DNA from 2 places in the Luteibacter yeojuensis genome. Region 2 is predicted to be linked to the other one. Evidence: predicted binding sites of a transcription regulator. Region 2 holds the regulator's gene; the other holds the start of a gene.
The links. Region 2 encodes sigma-54, which starts transcription at its own class of promoters, with help from an activator protein. Its sites were predicted from a motif close to TGGCACGNGCNTTGC; they were not measured.
Positions count from the first base shown of each region.

Region 1: a site for sigma-54 is predicted at 2,686-2,700, ahead of fliD (flagellar filament capping protein FliD). Genes of this name have one in related genera too.

Region 1 covers NZ_JAAQTL010000002.1:125,903-130,370, forward strand. Annotated here, with positions in the region: gene HBF32_RS15460 (PilZ domain-containing protein) at 1-456, opposite strand, end outside; gene HBF32_RS15465 (flagellar protein FliT) at 489-782, opposite strand; gene fliS (flagellar export chaperone FliS) at 779-1,195, opposite strand; gene fliD (flagellar filament capping protein FliD) at 1,217-2,599, opposite strand; gene HBF32_RS15480 (flagellin N-terminal helical domain-containing protein) at 2,738-4,072, opposite strand; gene HBF32_RS19535 (flagellin N-terminal helical domain-containing protein) at 4,459-4,468, opposite strand, start outside.
Region 2 covers NZ_JAAQTL010000002.1:301,040-305,507, forward strand. Annotated here, with positions in the region: gene HBF32_RS16275 (KdsC family phosphatase) at 1-64, shown strand, start outside; gene lptC (LPS export ABC transporter periplasmic protein LptC) at 61-660, shown strand; gene lptA (lipopolysaccharide transport periplasmic protein LptA) at 623-1,213, shown strand; gene lptB (LPS export ABC transporter ATP-binding protein) at 1,218-1,937, shown strand; gene HBF32_RS16295 (RNA polymerase factor sigma-54) at 2,028-3,515, shown strand; gene hpf (ribosome hibernation-promoting factor, HPF/YfiA family) at 3,635-3,982, shown strand; gene hprK (HPr(Ser) kinase/phosphatase) at 4,075-4,468, shown strand, end outside.

The DNA.
Region 1 (4,468 bases), 180 kb from region 2:
GCCGACGAAGCCCTTGCCGTCGGTAGGCCCGGCCAGGCGCACCCCGGGCAGTTCCAACGGCAGTGCCCGGCAGGTGTCGAAGTGAATTTTCAGCATCACGGACTGGCCGACCGGCGGCAGACCGGCCCAGGGCAGCACGGCCCCGGCGGCATTGAAGCGGAGAGGAATGCGCGGCGGCAGGCTCGACTGCGGAAGCAGCAGCCGGTTCACGATCTCCATGAGCACGTTGAGCTTGGCGTCGAGCCGGGCCACTTCCTGCGAAAGCGGGCTATCGTCCTCGGCGCTGTCGGCGCGGCGTTCCATCAGGGCCGAGACGGCGACCAGGACGTTGGCGTTGCGGTCGTTGATGAGCGCCAGTGCGGTGGCATCGGGCCGCGATGCGATCTCGCAGGTAGCGTGGAACGTCGCGTCCCAGGCCACCCGCTCGGAAAATGCCTTCCAGCCCTCGTCGCTCATATGCCCCGCCCTCACGGAAGAAGGTTCGCCGCTCAGAACGAACTATACGCGGCCACGGCGCGGCGCACGCGGCGAGAGGCGTCCCACGCCACCGCTGCTTCGTCGCGGGCGACGGACACGAGATCCTTGATGAGTCCATCGAGCAGCATGATGGACTTCAGCGATTCCAGCGTCTCCGGCGCCGGCCGCATCGTGCCGCGGCGCAGGACCGGCTCGCGTTCGGCTTCGAGCGCGGCGAGGTCGTCCCAGCGGGCTTCGCTGGCCGCAGCATGCATCGCCTCGGTCAGGTCCAGCACGCGGTCGAGGTCGCACCAGACCTCGGTCACGCGCCGGCTCCGGTGGGCTGACGTGCCTCGACGGGGATGGCCACCCAGCTTTCGCGGATCTGGCCGAGCAGGCGGGTCACTTCGTCGATCGCTTCGCTGTCGCTGTACAGATTGGCGTGGAGCAGACGGCGGCTCATGTAGTCGTAAAGGCCCGCGAGCTGGCCGACCAGTGGTGTCGGCACCTCGTGATTCAACGAGGATTGCAGTCCACCGACAATCTCGATGGCCTTGGAAATCGCCTCGCCCTTGCCGGCGACATTGCCCGTCGCGATGCAGCCACGGGCGAAACGCATGCGCTCGAGCGCACCGTCCATGAGCATGGTGATGAGGCCATGGGGGTCGGCCGTCTCGACGCCGCCCGCCGTACGAACCTGCTGGTAGGCGCCTGCGCCCTGGGAATATCCGAGTGCCATGTCTGTTTCCTGGGGCCGCCGTTACTTGTTCGCCGTCAGCGCGTCGAACTGCTGCTGGAGATAGCTGCTGGTACCGGCCAGCTTGGTCATCATTGCGTCGAGCGCCGTGTATTGCTTGGTCAGGCGATCGGTGTAGTCCTGGATCTGTTTATCGAAGTCGGCGGCCTGGTCTTGCAGGTCCTTCGTCTTCTGGTTCAGGTTGTTCGTACGCTGGGTGAGGATGCCGGTGGTGGACGTCCAGCCGGTGATCAGCTTGTCCAGCTTCGGCGCGATGCCGTTGTCCCCGCTGAGAAGGTTCTGCGATTCCCGGGGGTTGTCGGCCAGCACCTTGTTGAGCTTGGTGGTGTCCAGCTTGAGCGAGCCGTCGACCTGGAACGAGACGCCGAGGTCGCTCAGCGAGGTCGGACCGCTGCTGTTGCCGGTGAATTGCGAGCCGAGCAGGGTCGAGACCTGGCTCTTGATCGAGTTGACCGTGGCATCGCCGATCAGCGCGCCCACCTGCTGGTTGGTGGCGTCGTACTTGGTCAGCTGCTGGTAGGTCGAGATGAAGGCGTTATACGAGGTCACCAGGGCGCCGAGCGCGGTGGAGACGGCGCTGGTGTCGTTGGTGATGGTGACGGTCGTGGGGTTGAAGCTATTATCGGGGTTTTGGGTGGAGACCTTGGAAAGAGTCAGGGTCACGCCGTCGATCGCCTTCGTGACGACGTTGGTCGGACTGCTGGCAGGGAGCTTGTCGATCGTGAACAGGGCGTCCTGAGCCTTGACCGTCGGCGTATCCGTGGCCGGATCGAAATCCAGCTGGGAAAGCCCGCCGTCGCCACCGCTGGTGACGACCTTGAAGGCGTTGTCCTTGCCGGTGACCGAGGAGGTGAGCACCAGGTGCGCGCCATCGGTGCCGGTGACGATGCTGGCGGTGACGCCGGGGTTGTCCTTGGACTTGTTGATGATGTCGCGGATGTTTTCCAGCGAATTCGCGCCGCTCGCGATGTCCACGCTCATCGACTTGTCGCCGATGGAGATGGTGAGGTTGCCGGTACCGAGCGCGGCCTTGCTGTCGGTGAAGGCAGTGGAGGTCGTCTTCTGCGAGGTCGCCAGCTGGGTGACCACGATGTTGTAGGTGTTGGGCTGTGCGGTGCTGTCCGCGGCGGCCGAGAGCATCGACGAATCGCCGACCGAAACTTTCGTCGTCGTGAACGCCGTGCCGTCGGTCAGGGCCTTGATGGCGCTCTGCAGGCTGGTCAGCGAAGAAGTGAAATTGCCCACCGCCGAAATCTGGGTGGCGTTCGCCTGCGTGTCGGCCGCGTTCTTGGCGTCGGTGGCCTTGCGCTTGTTGGCGACAAGGTTGCTGACGATCGACGCGACGTCGATGGAACTGCTGCCGAGGTTGACGGGATTCGTGGCCATGAAGCTCTCCTTGAAGACGCCTCACTGCCCCGGGCGCCAATTTGTCGACGGCTGGCGCCCTCGCGAGCGCCAGCCGTGACAACTAAGCAATTACCCTGCCAAGACCCGGAAAGCCCGGGCCCGGCGGTCCTGCACCTGTTACTGGAGCAGCTTCTGGACGATCTGCTGGCTCTGGTTCGCCTGGGCGAGGACCGAGACGCCGGCCTGCTGCAGGATCTGGGCCGACGACATGTTGGCCGTTTCCTGGGCGAAGTCCGCGTCCGTGATGGCCGAACGCGAGGCCGTCAGGTTCTGCGAGATGTTCTGCAGGTTGGAGATCGTGGACTCGAAGCGGTTCTGCACGGCGCCGAGGTCCGAACGGAGGTCGGAGATCGACTGCAGGGCGGCATCGACGCGGTTGATCGTGTCGTTGGCGCCGTCGACCGTCTTGACGCTCGAGGTGGCCAGGGTGTCGGTCGCGTTCACGGCGTCGGTCGCGGCGAAGCCGAGGTTGGTCGCTTCGGCACCCGACACGGCGATGGTCTTGGCCGAGGCGATGTTCAGCTTGCCATCGGTACCGACGTAGGCGGTGATGCCTTCGCTGGAGTGCGAGTTCACGGCGTCGGCAACATCCTGGGCGGACTTGAAGTTGCCCGTGATGTCGAACGAGGTACCACCACCCACCGAGATGGTCAGGTCACCGGCGGCAAGCGTCTTGCCGGCCGAGTTGTCCGTCACGTCGATCGACGTGGCCGTCGTGGTGTTGTTGGCAACGGTGAAGTCGCTGCCCAGCTGCGCCTGCAGGAAGGAGACGGCATCCGCTTGGGTGGCGCCCGTGTAGGTGCCCCAGTCGACGCTCTTGCTGCCGTACGTGACCACGCCCTTGGCGGAGGCATTGGCGGCCGTCCAGTCGGTGGCCACGGCTTCGGTGGTCGTCGTGCCGAGCTTGCCGCTCAGGTCGACCGAGTCCGTCGCCAGCTGGCCGATCTGGTTCGCCTTGACGCCCTTGTCGAGGCCGACGGTGATGACTTCACCGACGTTCGCGCCGACCTGGAAGCTGAGGTTCTTCGACGAACCGTCGAGGACCTTCATGCCGTTGAAGTTGGTCTGCGTGGCGATACGGGTCACTTCCGACAGACGCTGCTGCACTTCGGCGTCGAGCGCGGCGCGGTCGCTGGAGGAGTTCGACGCGTTGGTCGACTGCACGGCCAGCTCGCGGATGCGCTGCAGGTTGTTGGTGACTTCGTCCAGCGCCGACTCGGTGGTCTGCGACAGCGAGATACCGTCGTTGGCGTTGCGGACAGCCTGGGTCAGGCCATTGATCTGGGTGGTGAAGCGGGTCGAAATGGCGAGGCCGGCGGCGTCGTCCTTCGCGCTGTTGATGCGGTTACCCGACGACAGACGCTCGATCGCCGACGACAGCTTCGTCTGCGAGGTGCTCAGGTTACGCTGAGCGTTCAGCGACATGATGTTGGTGTTGATGGTCAGAGCCATGGGATTTTGATCCTTTGTAAGCGGAACCGAATTGCCGGAGGTTGTGCGGCGTAGTCCGGCGGGGTTCCGTTAGGGAAGCCTTCCGCCTCAGGGAGGTTTACGGCACGCCGGAGAGAAACTTGAGGACTTTTTCTACCTGTCAACAACTTTCTTGATCAGGGCCGGGTAGGCGTGATGCCCTTGGCTCTGTCGGGGAAGTTATCGGCCGCATCCCATCCAGATTTAGGCCCCTCCTCAAAATTTCGCCGCCCCCTTGTAGGAGCCGCCATGGCGGCGAGGAAACCTCGCGGCCACGTCGCACCGTGCCCTCGCCGCCATGGCGGCTCCTACAAAAAAGAAAAGAGGCCACCGGCCTCTTCTCCTTTCCGAGCGATCGCTCCGGCAACCTATTCGAGC
Region 2 (4,468 bases):
AGTGGCGGACTTGATCCTCGCCGCGCAGGGCAAGGCCGAAGCCGAGAGGGACCGCTGGCTGTGAGCGTGTTCAACCTCTTCAAGGACCGCAGCGCGGCCAGCGTCGCCGGCATCCTCGCCGCCGTGCTCGGCGCCAGCGTGCTGCTGTACTACTGGACGGCTCCCGAGAAGAAGGTGCAGGACTTCGTCGGTCCGCCGCGCTCCGGTTACGTGCTGACCAACTTCGACCTCGACTCCTACAACGAGGAAGGCAAGCCCGCCTTCAAGCTGGTCGCCCCGCACCTCGAGCGCCGCGAGGGCGACGAGTCGCTGTACATCAACGCGCCGGATTTCGTGCTGCCCTCCACCAAGGAGACGAACGTGCCGCCGTGGACGGGACATTCCCAGTACGGCTGGGTGAACAAGGACGGCAGCATGCTCAAGCTGCAAGGGAAGGTCCACATGGACCGGATCGCCTTCCAGGCCAATCCGCCCGCCAGCATCGATACCTCGGAAGTCACCGCCTGGCCCAAGGAAAACCGCCTGGAAACCGCAGAGGCGGCGCGGATCGTGCAGGGAACCTCTACAATGCAGGGCGTTGGCATGCGCGCCAATCTCGACACCAAGCACCTGGAGCTCCTCGATGCAGTCCACACCGTCTACCAGCCGCGCAAGCGCTAAGGCCGTCATCGCGGTGCTCTGCGCGACGCTCCTGGCGAGCGCGTCCGTGTCGGCCAAGAAGGCCGATCGCAACCAACCGGCGGACGTCACGTCGAAATCGTTCGACGGCACGCAAGCCCCCCAGAACGGCCAGCCCGGCAAGGTGATCTGGACCACCAATGTCGTGCTCACCCAGGGCACGCTGAAGATCACGGGCAGCAAGGCCACCGGTTACCTCGACGCGGACAACACCCTCACCCGGGTCGTTGTGGACGGCAACCCCGCCACCATCCACCAGCTGGACGACCAGGACCAGCCGATGGACGGCCGCGCCCGCAATATCGATTACAAGATCGACCAGGATTACGCGGTGCTCACCGGCGACGCCAAGGTCAACCAGCCGGCAAAGGGCAGCGCCGAGGGCGACAAGCTCACCTACAACACCAAGGACAGCACGATGACGGGCGAGAGTTCCGGCAGCGCCCCCGTGCACATGACCTTCCAGCCGAAGAACAAGGCGCCTGCCGCCAACGCTCCCGCGAAGCCGGCATCCGACGACACGAAGAAGCCCTGACACGATGCTTTCAGCCCAAGGCCTGCAGAAGCGCTTCCGCGCGCGCCAGGTGGTCCGCGATTTCGGCTTCTCCATCCGCGAAGGCGAGGTGGTCGGCCTGCTCGGCCCCAACGGTGCCGGCAAGACCACCTGCTTCTACATGGTGGTGGGCCTGATCCAGGCCGACGCCGGCGCGATCAAGCTCGATCAGCAGGACATCACCGGCCTGCCGATGCACGCCCGCGCGAAGCTCGGCATCGGCTACCTTCCGCAGGAAGCGTCCGTATTCCGCCGGCTCAGCGTGGCCGACAACATCCTGGCCGTGCTCGAACTGCGCGAAGGCATGAGCCAGAAGCAGCGCGAGGACGAACTGGAAAGCCTGCTGGACGAACTCAAGATCGCGCACATCGCCGAACAGAAGGGCATCAGTCTTTCCGGCGGCGAGCGTCGCCGCGTGGAAATCGCCCGCGCGCTCGCCGCGCGTCCGCGGTACATGCTGCTCGACGAGCCGTTCGCCGGCGTCGACCCGATTTCCGTGGGCGAGATCCAGCGCATCGTCCGCCATCTCAAGGAACGCGGCATCGGCGTGCTGATCACCGACCACAACGTTCGCGAGACGCTCGGCATCTGCGACCGCGCGTACATCCTGAACGACGGCGAGGTGCTCGCGCGAGGCACGCCCCAGCACATCCTCGCGGACGAAAAGGTGCGCGAGGTGTACCTGGGTCGCGAATTCAGAATATGACAGACGGCCGGGCAGGCCTAGCCTGCCCGGCCGCTGGTTTGGGCCACTCGTAGGGGTTAGGATGGCTCGGGAACCCCAAGCGTCGAAGGCATGAAACCCGGACTCCAGTTTCGCCTCCACCAGCAGCTCACGCTGACGCCACAGCTGCAGCAGGCCATCCGCCTGCTGCAGTTGTCGCAGCTGGAGCTCGAGGCCGAACTCCGCCAGATCGCGGAAAGCAATCCGCTGCTCGAGTTCGCCGAAGATGCCGAATCCGAGGCCGAAAACGACGTAACGGAGGAAAACGGCTACGAAGCCGCCGAGTTCCCTTCGCGCGACGAGCCGCCCGCCAAGGCATCGAGGGAGGACGAGGAGTCCACCGCCGCCCCGTCCGAGGAACTCACCCCGGAATGGGAGGACGATCGCTTCCAGGGCGACCCCAGCGAATACACCGGCACGTCGTCGCGCGCCAACGGCGTGGACGAGGACGGTTTCGAGCCGCAGAACGCGGCGCCGGAAAATCTCCAGCAGCACCTGGAATGGCAACTCAACCTTTCCCAGTTCTCGCCACGCGAGCATGCGATCGCCACGGCGATCATCCACGCGCTGGACGAGGACGGTTACCTGCGCGACGGCGTGGAGGCGGTGCTCGCCGCCCTGCCCGCCGAACTGCAGGCGAACGCGGAGGAGGTCGAAGGCGTGCGCAAGCGCGTGCAGCGCTTCGATCCCACCGGCATCGCCAGTCTGGACCTGCGCGACTGCCTCTTCTGCCAGCTTTCCCAGTTCTCGATCGACACGCCGCATCGCGAACTCGCGATCCGCATCGTGAACGAGGACCTGGAATTGCTCGCGCGCAACGACATCGCCAAGATCGCCCGCCGGCTGAAGGCCCCCGAGGAGCAGGTGGCCACGGCGGCGGCGCTTATCCGCAGCCTCGACCCGCGCCCCGGCGCGGCGCTCGACGCCACCCCGGTCGAATACGTGGCACCCGACGTCTACGCCCGGCGCGAGAACGGACGCTGGCAGGTCAGTCTGAATCCGGACGCCCAGCCGCGGCTGGGTCTCAACCAGCATTACTGCAATTTAATAGCCCGTGCGCGCGGCGACGACGCCACCTGGATGAAGGGCCAGTTGCAGGAGGCCCGTTGGCTGCTGAAGAGCCTGCAGTCGCGCGCGGAAACGCTGCAGAAGGTCGCCGACGTCATCGTCCGCCGGCAGAGCGCCTTCCTCGATTACGGCCCCGAGGCCATGCATCCGTTGGTTTTGCGTGAAGTGGCCGAGGAGGTGGGCATGCATGAATCGACCATTTCGCGCGTGACCACGCGCAAGTACATGCATACGCCGCGCGGCACCTTCGAGCTCAAGCATTTCTTTTCCAGCGGCGTGGCCACGGAAGACGGGGGCAGCGCCTCGGCGACCGCCATCCAGGCCATGCTTCGCAAGCTCATCACGGCCGAGGACGCCCGGCGGCCGCTCTCCGACCAGGCCCTGGCCGAGGAGCTGCATCGACGCGGAATTCAGGTCGCCCGACGTACCGTTGCAAAGTACCGGGAGGCGATGCGCATCCCCAGCTCCAGCGAGCGCGTGCGCGCCAACTGACGACGCAGAGGAACCCCATCGAAGGTCCACGGTCCAAGCGATTAGAGCTAGAGGAGCGACCTTCCGTCGCTCCGGTCTCGCCGCCGCGAGGCGGCACCCTCAGCAAGAAGGAGGCGTCAATGCAAATCCAGATCAGCGGCCAGCACATCCAGATCACCCCCGCCCTGCGCGAGCGCGTGGAACAACAGATCGGTCGCTTCGAACGCCTTTTCGACAACATCACGGCCCTCGACGTCGTCCTCTCCGTCGACAAGAACGAGCACAAGGCGGGAGGCACCCTGCACTGCTCGGGCACCCGTCTCCACGCGGAGGGAGTCGCCCGGCTGGACGACGACAACAAGAACGACACCCTTTACACGGCGATCGACGCCATGATCGCCAAACTGGCCGACCAGCTCAGAAAGCACAAGGAAAAGCTCAAGGACCACCACAACAGCGAGGTCCGGGAAGCGCGCGCCGCCAGCTGACCCGGGCAGCCCGCCCGCCCTTGATGGCACAATAGGCTCCAGGCCGGCGCGCCCCGCGCGCCGGCCTTTCCTTCCCAAGGGACCGAGAGCCTGTGGAACGGCTGACCGCCAGACAACTCTTCGACGGGGTACACGAGCGCATGGCGCTGCGCTGGGCCGCGGGCATGCGTGGCGAAGCCCGCGTGCTCGAACCCAACGCCAAGCAGAGCCGGCGCCCGTCGCTGGTCGGCTACCTCAACGTGATCTACCCCAACAAGGTGCAGATCATCGGCACGGAGGAGCTGAACTACCTCGACGGCCTGGATTCGCGCCAGCGCTGGGAGGCCATCCACAAGATCGCCGCGTACCAGCCGGCCGCGCTGATCGTCACGAAAGACCAGTCGATCCCGTCCGACCTGCGCGAAGTGGCCGAGGAAACCGACACGCCGCTGTGGCAGAGCACCAAGCGCGGCCACGAACTCCTCACCTACCTGCAATACCACCTGG